DNA from 3 places in the Chryseobacterium indologenes genome. Region 2 is predicted to be linked to each of the others. Evidence: riboswitches for the same ligand, from Rfam matches in the RefSeq annotation. Region 2 holds a riboswitch; each other region holds the start of a gene.
What was found. Region 2 has a riboswitch for cobalamin ahead of DYR29_RS17295 (TonB-dependent receptor plug domain-containing protein). Riboswitches for the same ligand answer to the same signal wherever they lie in the genome.
Positions count from the first base shown of each region.

Region 1: linked by a shared signal. The riboswitch ahead of DYR29_RS09240 (acyl-CoA thioesterase) and the one ahead of DYR29_RS17295 (TonB-dependent receptor plug domain-containing protein) in region 2 are both predicted to bind cobalamin.
Region 3: linked by a shared signal. The riboswitch ahead of DYR29_RS09875 (TonB-dependent receptor plug domain-containing protein) and the one ahead of DYR29_RS17295 (TonB-dependent receptor plug domain-containing protein) in region 2 are both predicted to bind cobalamin.

Region 1 covers NZ_CP074372.1:2,061,652-2,064,815, reverse strand. Annotated here, with positions in the region: gene DYR29_RS09250 (XAC2610-related protein) at 1-233, shown strand, start outside; gene DYR29_RS09245 (HD domain-containing protein) at 235-825, shown strand; gene DYR29_RS09240 (acyl-CoA thioesterase) at 883-1,266, opposite strand; cobalamin riboswitch at 1,385-1,564, opposite strand; gene DYR29_RS09235 (hypothetical protein) at 1,598-2,395, opposite strand; gene DYR29_RS09230 (fibronectin type III domain-containing protein) at 2,650-3,021, shown strand; gene DYR29_RS09225 (GEVED domain-containing protein) at 2,985-3,164, shown strand, end outside.
Region 2 covers NZ_CP074372.1:3,836,423-3,839,586, reverse strand. Annotated here, with positions in the region: gene DYR29_RS17295 (TonB-dependent receptor plug domain-containing protein) at 1-1,866, opposite strand, end outside; cobalamin riboswitch at 1,976-2,162, opposite strand; gene DYR29_RS17290 (transporter) at 2,255-3,164, opposite strand, start outside.
Region 3 covers NZ_CP074372.1:2,201,698-2,204,861, forward strand. Annotated here, with positions in the region: gene DYR29_RS09875 (TonB-dependent receptor plug domain-containing protein) at 1-1,386, opposite strand, end outside; cobalamin riboswitch at 1,419-1,595, opposite strand; gene pafA (alkaline phosphatase PafA) at 1,734-3,164, opposite strand, start outside.

The DNA.
Region 1 (3,164 bases), 1.8 Mb from region 2:
CAGATGCCAAACGCAAACGTCTTATTTCCTATGGTAAATCCGGATGTTGCAGGATTTTCACCACTGAATATGCCGTTATTCCGAATAAAGGACTGGACAGGGTGCTTGAAAAAGAGGAAGATATGACCGATGAGGATCAGGTAAGGGTAATCACGAAAGAAAAGATCAATAATAAATGGATTACCAAAACAAAGGTATATCCGGCAGATCAATATAACAGAAATAAAAAGTAAGATGAAAATTCAGAAAGAGATAGATTTTATCCTGGCAGTGGATGCTTTGAAAAATGTACAGCGAAGAAATTATAATGCTGACGATTCCCGAAGAGAGAACACGGCAGAACACTCCTGGCAGATTATTATTCTGGCTCAGGTTCTTTTTCCGTATGCTAAAAACCGCGCGGATATTGATCTGTTGAGAGTAATAAGAATGCTTTCTATTCATGATCTGGTGGAAATAGAAGCTGGTGATACTTTTATTTTTGATGAAAAAGCAATGGTAGGAAAGTTTGAGAGAGAGAAAGCATCTGCCCAAAAGATTTTCGGAATTCTGGACCAACCTCTGCGTACAGAGTTTTTCAATCTGTGGCTTGAGTTTGAAGAAGAGAAAACCCCTGATGCTATTTTTGCCTGTGGGATTGACAGAATTATGCCGTTTATCTTAAATTCTCATACTTCAGGAAAAAGCTGGACGGAAGCCGGAGTAACAGAAAGACAAATCCGAAATATGCTTGAAAATGCCATCAACAGAGCGTCGGATGAAATGGGAGAGGCTTTTGAACTGCTGTTGAACAGAAGTCTGGAAACGGAAAAGGTTGTGAAATAAGTGTAAAGAACATAGAAAAAGCTTCGGGCGGCCTCTGGCCGCCCGAAAATTTATCATTTATAGTATCTGGATTGGTTTCTTGAATTCGTCAATCGCTACAAAAGTAAAATCTCCTACAATGGCTTTTTCTCTTTCATAGGAATACATCTGCTCAGTATAGATCTCAACATTTACTTTCATACTGGTTTTTCCCACGTAGGAAACTTTCCCGATCAGTTCTACAATTGTTCCGGCAGGAATAGGTTTTTTGAAATCGATCTTGTCACTGCTTACCGTTACCACTCTTTTTCTGGCAAATCGGGTGGCTGTAATAAAAGCTACTTCGTCCATCAGCTGCATGGCCGTACCACCAAAAAGGGTATCGTAATGATTGGTTGTGTTAGGGAAAACCGCTTTAAAGATTCTGGTTTCGGATGCTTCAATTCTTTCTTCTGTAGTCATATATCATTATTAATTAAAGCGAAATGAAAACGATATTAAAACAACAGAATAATGACAGGAACTTAGAGAACCCCTGAAACAATCCATCAGATCAATACAACTTCAAATCGCGAAAGTTATTTGTTTAAAGAAATAGGCAGGTCTCCTGACTTGTAACATCTTTTATCTCCTTCCCATGCCTCGCACAGTGGATCTTTGATAAAGATTTCAGTTACTTACAGTTGCGCGACAGTCCGTGATTTTCACACGGTTCCCTTTTAATCTGCAGTGATGCAGAACCAATTTCTGTGATGAATAAGCGTTAAAACTTTTCGGGGCAAAAATAATGAATTTATTCCGGATTATGGTAAATAATCTGGCTGATTACTCTTCCTTTCTTGATCGTCCACAATGTAGTGTATCTGTTTTCTCCTGAACCGTTTATCATGTATAAGAAAATATTGTCGGTATCCAGGGACGTTACGCCAATGTTCTCAAAATCCATAGTAGGCTGGAACATATTTTTGATGGCTTCTCTTACAAAGACAGAACCTCTTCCTGGCTGTTGCACTCTGATTGATTTGATTTCAGTCATTCCTTCAGGAAGATCATTTCCGATTCCCCAAGGTTTTACTTTATCGATGGTCAGAAGTTTTCCTTCAGCATCTTTTTCTTTCTTACGATAGCCTGCATTGGAAGGGTAGATATCAATTACTACTTTGCTTCTTTGGGCAGTAGGGACTTTAGGATCAGAATTATCTGTGAAAATAAGTGATTTTCCGTTTTTGGATCTGGAAGGAGTGTAGGCTGGGAGCTGATCAATATAAGCAATACGTTCTTTGTTAACCATTCCTTCTTTATCAAGTGTTTCATAGCGTACAAATGGTTTGTCTTCATCCTGCTTTTCAGGATATTTGATCCAGATCCATTCTGTTTCTCCGGGGGCAGGCTTTACATAAACAAATACATCTCCTTTACGCATACGGATCTTGTCCACAATTTTCCTGTAATTGTCTTTATGAACCCTTACATTGGCATATCCTTCTTCAGCTTTTACCACTCCGAAAGGAACTTTATTCTGCCCTTTTACAAAGGCTAAAGAAAAAATACTCAAGGCCGATACATAGAATGCTTTGTTTATGAAAGTCATTATGAAATTTTTTGATCCCCCAAATATATAAATTAAATGCTTTTCGGAAGATAATTATACGGGTAGTTCTTTAAAATCTTGTATTTGTTTCAAATAATGATAAGAAAGAGCTTTTGACAGTGATATTCTGTTAATGGATATGTTTTTTATGTGTATAATTTAAAAGTATTAAAAAAAACAATAATATATGGTGCAAATATCAAGTATATTCTATAAAATCCCTATTTTTCAAGAGAATTTTAAAACTAATAAACATGACAAAAAAACTACTTTATGTATTCTCTTTTATTTTGGGCATTTCCAGCTTTCAGGCAGAAAACAAAATAGAAGCAGGATCAGAATCTTTATTTTATTGTGATACGAACGTTCCCACCGGTGTTCAGATGTCTGCTATAACCCTTACCACCGGAACTGTTACATGGACCGCTGATCCTGATACCCCGAATAATTTCATCAGATACAGAATACCCGGAACTACTAGCTGGATGGTAGCTACTCCTACACCGGGGCAAAATTTATTTACGATTACGAATCTGCAGCCTTGTACAGTTTATGAAGTGCAGGTAGTAAAATATGCACTACCCAGGGAATGTGGTCGAACCCTATATTTTTTACAACAACACTGAATTACTGTTCAAGTGCCTCTACAGATACAAGTATGATGCATATCTCCAACGTTACAGTAACTTCTTCCGGAATAGCATCTCCAATGATAAGCGATTCCGGCGCTTCCAATTACACAGATTACAGAAGTGATCTGAGCCGTAGG
Region 2 (3,164 bases):
CTGTACATAATTGTATTGAATATTATCCTGGTTCACATCATAGCGCTTTCCTACATACATTGCACTGTAATTGAAGCTCCAGTCTTTATAATCGGCCATCAGTGCAAATGATCCGCTATGCCATGGTGTGTATGGAATCTGATTTTTGTAGAATGTATCTTCAGGATCCGTCATATCTCTTGCACTTTGATAGGTGTAAGAAAGTAATGGCCTAAGTTTTACTTTTCCCAACTGCATTTCTGCCTGAACATTCACGTCAGCACCAATAATCTCAACCAGACCAAGGTTCATCATCAACCAGCGGAACATACTTCCGTTAGGAGCTGCGACAATTTTATCCTGTACTTTGTTGTAATAACCATCTACTTTAGCATAAAAAGATTTAAAGAAATGATTGTTGTAATTTTTCTGGTACGTAAATCCTACATCATACTGATTGGTAAATTCCGGTTTCAGGTAAGTGTTTCCGATATTGGTATAATAAAGGTCATTGAAAGTAGGCAGTCGGAAAATTCTTTTATAGAAAGCTCTGAGGGTAAGCTCAGGAATTATTTCAGGCTGGTAGCTCATAAATACAGCGGGGGTCCATTCTCTGCTGTCTCCGGGTCTTTTATTTTTTTTTACTTCTTCGAAAGTAAATGTTCCCAAAAGGCTTCCCAGAATTTTAAACCTGTTCCACTGGTAGGTTGTTGCCAAAGCGACTAATGTTGTATAACGTGTAGGATAGGAAAAGTTATCAAGATTGGCGTCAAGATTATTGTACTGAAAATCTCCACTCAGACTCACATCCCAATTGGGCGTGATAGAATATATATTGGATGAAGAAAGATAAACTTCTCTTTGAATATAGACATTATCCGTATACATAATAGATTGCGAACGAACGGTATCCATAAAATGAGTATAATCGTAGGCAAATTTTGCTTTCAGCTGTGTTTCAAATTTTGGGAACAGTTTTTTCCGCAGATTGGCTTGTACAAAATAATTTTCATCGGAAAGTCTCGCTCCTCTTCCTTCAAAACGACCGTTCACAATAGGTGCCGGCATTCCGCGGTCTGAAATATAGCCATAGCCACGAACATTCCAGCTTCCGTTATTCAAAGTTCCATTTAAAGAAGTTTCAAAACGTTTTGCTTTGATATCTGAATCCTGTCTTTTTGCAATGGTATCATAAGCCTGCTGTCCATCAGGATATTTCTTGGCATATCGAAATCTGTAAATTCCGTCGCTTTGCATAAATTCTGCACTGAAACTGGCAGAAACTCTGTCTGAAATTTTCTGCTCCAATCGGAATGAAGGATTGAAGAGATCAATAGAAGCACTTTTGGCTCTTATCACAAGATTGGTTTTTCTTGTTCCTTTAAACACAGGAGTTTTAGGCTGTAAATAGATAGATCCGGAAGAACCGAAATCTTTTGCCGGCTGGAAAATCTCACTTTTCTGCCCGTTGTATAATGATATTTCTTCAAGATCATCCAAAGAATATCTTCCGAGGTCAACAAGGCCGTTTTGTGCATTTCCCAATTGAATTCCGTCATAGAAAACTCCTACATGCTGGCTTCCTAGACTTCGGACATTAATGGTTTTCAATCCGCCGATACCTCCATAGTCTTTAATCTGAACTCCGGAGAAATACCGCAGCGCATCTGCTACAGAATGACTGTTCAGTCTTTCAAGTGCTTCCCCTTGGATGGTTTGTGCCGGAATGATCTCTTTAAAATTCTTTTTGTAGAGACTGATCGCCTTGATGGATTCTTCCTTCAGCGTGTCATTTTTCTTTTTTTGGGAATATAAAAGCTGAGATGTGATCACCAGTATTGTGAAAACAGCTTTATAAATTGTAGAAGTAATTAGTTTTGCCGTCATTAGCTCATTTAGGATAATGATGACGCTAATGGGTATAAGAATACAACGACAAAGCACAGCTGTCACTGCACAGAATCATTGATGTCCTAAGCTTTATTCCACGAAAGCGTCAAACGATTATTTTCTGGCAGGTCTTCTGACTTACTCCATTTTTGAAATCCTTCCCATTCCTAAAAACAGTGGATATATTCTTCAAAAACTTTGGTGCGGAGCTTACAGCAGCGGGTCTGTTCCGGATTTTCACCGAATTCCCTTTTAAGAGCTTTTTATGGCTCACCAAATTCCGGCAAAGATAAAAAATTATTCCTAACCCCCAATTAAATTCATGATTCATAAACAATTAAAGCTCCCGAAGGAGCTTTAACATTATTAAAAAGGGGTTTTATTTTTAAATTCCAATATTCAGAAAAATACTGAATCTGGATTTTGCTTCAATATCTCCACCCGCCAATTGAGTATACATCGGAAGCATTACTTCACTTCCCAGGCTCAGTTTTTTATAAGAAGCTTCAAATCCCAGTTTCCCGTACAAAGCACTTCCTGCAGTATTGGGCAGGGCTTCATCAAACTGTTTATTCTGTGCATACACTTCTCCCTGCACTCCCGTTTTTACCGAAAAGATCGACTTTTCGTTTCCGGCAACCTGATAAAATCCCGTCGCAGCGTAGTTCCACTGGTTTCCGAAACGGTAATTTTTCTTATTTTCCGTTTTGATCGTATAGTCTGTATTGACCAAGACTGCTACTTTATTCTTCTGAAACTTATAATTCAAAGCCGCCTGATAATCCCAGCTTCCGGTTCCCAATTGAAAACTTGGATTGACTCCGGATGCACCTTTCTCATCAAATTTCCCCAAAGGAATTTTCACTCCCAAGCCTCCACTTATGTGATGGAAATTATCTTTAGAATTCATCAGCTGGTAAATTCCCATCAGGTTCAGATCTCCGATTCCATTGATTTTAATATCTCCCTGCATGGTTTGCTTTTCATGGAAATGGAAGGGCAGACTTGCATAAACACTCAGTTTTTTAGTCAATGGAATTTTCCCCCAAAGCTGCAAAGTATTGAAATACTGATCCTGGGTAAGGTCTTTTACAAATAAGTTTTCCTTTGCTTTGTAATGTTGTGCAAAGTATTTGATTCCGATAAACTGTGGATTCAGTAAAGATTCAAAACCGGAAGATCCGTTTCCTGCTGCACAGCCGCACGCATCACAATCATCATCAAAATCAAATCTGCTAAAGGTTTCCGGTGTAATATACATGCTGTCTCTAACCACATTGGCCTGGTTCAGGCTA
Region 3 (3,164 bases), 1.6 Mb from region 2:
TCCTTTGGCCGTTGGAAGCCATGCAATAAGATCTGTGATGTTCATATAGTACGGAGACAAAGTAAGTCTGAAATCTCCCACTTTGAGCTCATTCGTCATATCTACCTGGGTAGAGGTTTCCGGTCTCAACTCTTTATTTCCTCCCGGTTCATAATAAATATCATTAAATGACGGGTATCTGAAGTTTTTTGATACGTTAACGCTTACATCATACCATTTTGCAGCACTCCATTTTCCGGAGAATGAATACATCAGCGGTGACTTCACATCTTCCACAAAATCTTTCTTGAACCCACCTTCAAAACGCAGGTTTTTCGTTGCAAAATACCTCAACAGTCCGGAAATGGAACCAACATTTCTGCTGACACTGGATATTCCGCTCGCATACCCTTCTCCTTTGTTGATCTGAAATTCTCCGATAATATTAAAATTCCACTTAGAATTCAGGAAATAATTGAAATCATTTTTAAAGATGTAATTTTTCCCTGTTCCGCCACTTGATTTAGGCAGATTTAAAGAACCGAAATACTGAAAATTCTCTTCTGTATAGGCTGCTCTAAGGGAGTTACTAAACTTTGCTTTGTTCCAGTCCCAGGAAAGAAGGCTTCTTACACTTTGAGTTTTATATTTTGTTTTTGTTCCCGTTTCTTCATACACAGAATAATGTTGTGAAGAATCAAAGAACTGGCTCTGCCAAGAAATTTTATGATCATCCGTCATTTTATAGGATGCTCCTACATTAAATGTTGTATTGTAATAATTCCCGTTTCTGTTGATGTAATTCAGATCACTTACCTCATAATTATTTTCGCTAACAGAATAATTTCCTGAAGCTTTAAAACTGAACTTATCATTGCTGTAAGAACCTTTTACAAAATTATTATAGGTATTAAAAGAAGCAACTTCAGAAAATAAAGAACCATGGAAGCCTTTATTAAAATCAAGGGTATTATTAAGGTGAATACTTCCCCCGATAGCACCACTTCCGTACACCACACTTCCTCCTCCGGCTTTTATCCCGATCTGGTCATATCCGAACAAAGCAATATTATTGATATCTCCCTGCCCTAAGAAACTTGAGTTGATATTAATTCCATTCCATACAAATGCGGTCTGCTGGGCAGTAGTTCCTCTGAAAGAAGGTGAAGAAACAGCTCCACGGCCATTTTCTTTGATAAATACCTGGGATTGAAATCTCAGAAGTTCAGAAAGATTACTGGAGTTTTTCTCGGCCTCTTCTGCCGAAATTATTTTTACGGGATGAAAAAGTTTCACCCTATTCATCTGGTTGTCGAAGACATAAATAGTGTCAATGGTTTTCTCTTGTCCAAAAAGAAAACAGCCATAAGATGAAAAAAGCAGTACTAAAGATCTTTTTATATCCATACTTTTTTACTTTTCCTCCGAAAGCAATATGTTTTTTTATTATAATTCCGGCAGGTCTCCTGACTTTCGCATTCTGCTCCTTCCCGTTTTAGACAGTGGCTGTTTGCAGAAACTTTTATTGCGATTTACAGTTGCGGGGACAGTCCGGGAGTTACACCCGATTCCCTTTTCATTCCAAAATACTGGAAACCAAAATTTTTGCAAAGATAGTTTTTTATATGTATTTGCCAAAAAGTGAAATGAGAGTGTATCAGATTGAGAATTTGAAGTAATAACTCACAAAAAAAGCTGCTTTCGGTTGAAAGCAGCCATGTATCATAGAATAATCGTATACAATTATTTACCAATTATTTACCAATAACTTCCGTAATTGGGTTTCCTACATTTCCACTTGGAAACTGAATTTTCAATAGAGAAGATACCGTAGGTGCAATATCTGTCATGTGGTAAGCCTTGTTGCTTTCTCCCTGCTTAACTCCCCAACCCATAAAGATCAATGGAATATGTGAATCATAAGAATTCCAAACACTGTGGGTAGTACCTGTTTTTGAATATGGAGGAAGCATAGAATCATGAGAAATCAACTGGATATCTCCACTTCTCTGTCTGTTGATTCCATTGATAATTCTTTGTTTGATGGGTTCCGGAATACTTGCCTCCTGAACTTTATCTACAGAAACTGCATATAAAACCGTAGGATCTTTCTCAATTTCCTTTACAGCAAAGTTTCTTACATCATCCAGTTCAAGCTTACTGTCAGCTAATACTTTTCTGTCAAAATAAATCTGATAGTTATCAATCGCGTTAATCAGTTTATCAGCTCCGAATTTATCTTTCAGCTTCTGGTTCAGATTTTTTTCTGCATCTTCACCAAAGAAACCTGTTGGTATTTTATGTTCTTTAAGGAATCCTACAGAATGCGCTCCACCATGATCCGCAGAAAGGAAAACAGTGTACTCCCCTTTTCCTACTTTTGAATCCAAATAATTGAAGAACTCAGCTAAATCCTGATCTAATCTGATGTAAACGTCTTCTACTTCAATAGAATTCGGTCCGAATTTATGACCTGCATAATCAGTAGATGCAAGGTTGATCGCTAAGAAATCTGTGATATTATCTCCACCCAGTTTTTCACCTTCTACAGAAGCCTCTGCCAACTTCAATGTCAGCGTATTTCCAAAAGGTGTATAACGGATATTATCTTTTTTAGCCTGATAATCCTTTGCTAAATTACTGTAAGGGAAAGTAGGTGTTTTTGCACTTCCCAGCAGTCCTTCCCAAGAAGAATTGTCCGGTGCACTTTCCGTATATTGATTGATTGGAAGTAAAGTATTCCAGCCGTTGGCTACTAATTTTTCAGGAAGATTCTGAGAATTGAATGATTTCACCCATTGAGGAAGATCATTCATATACCATGTACTGGTAATGAAATTCCCTGTGCTGTCATCAAACCAGAATGCTCCGTTTGGAGTGTGTCCTGCAGGAAGAATAGAAGCACGGTCTTTCAAAGAAACTCCGACTACTTTTCCCTGGAAGTTGGTTGCTAATCTCAATTCGTCAGTCACCGTAGTAGACCAAAGATTTTTTGGAGAATGGCTTCCGGTTTTCACATTGGTTGTTCCTACGGGCTGAACGCTTTCATCCGCAGTACAGTATACTCCTTTTCCTGTTTCTTTATCCGTCCAGTCATTTCCTGCAATTCCGTGAATAGCCGGTACGGAACCTGTATAGATACACGTGTGTCCCAAAGCTGTAATGGTAGGAACATAAGGAATGTG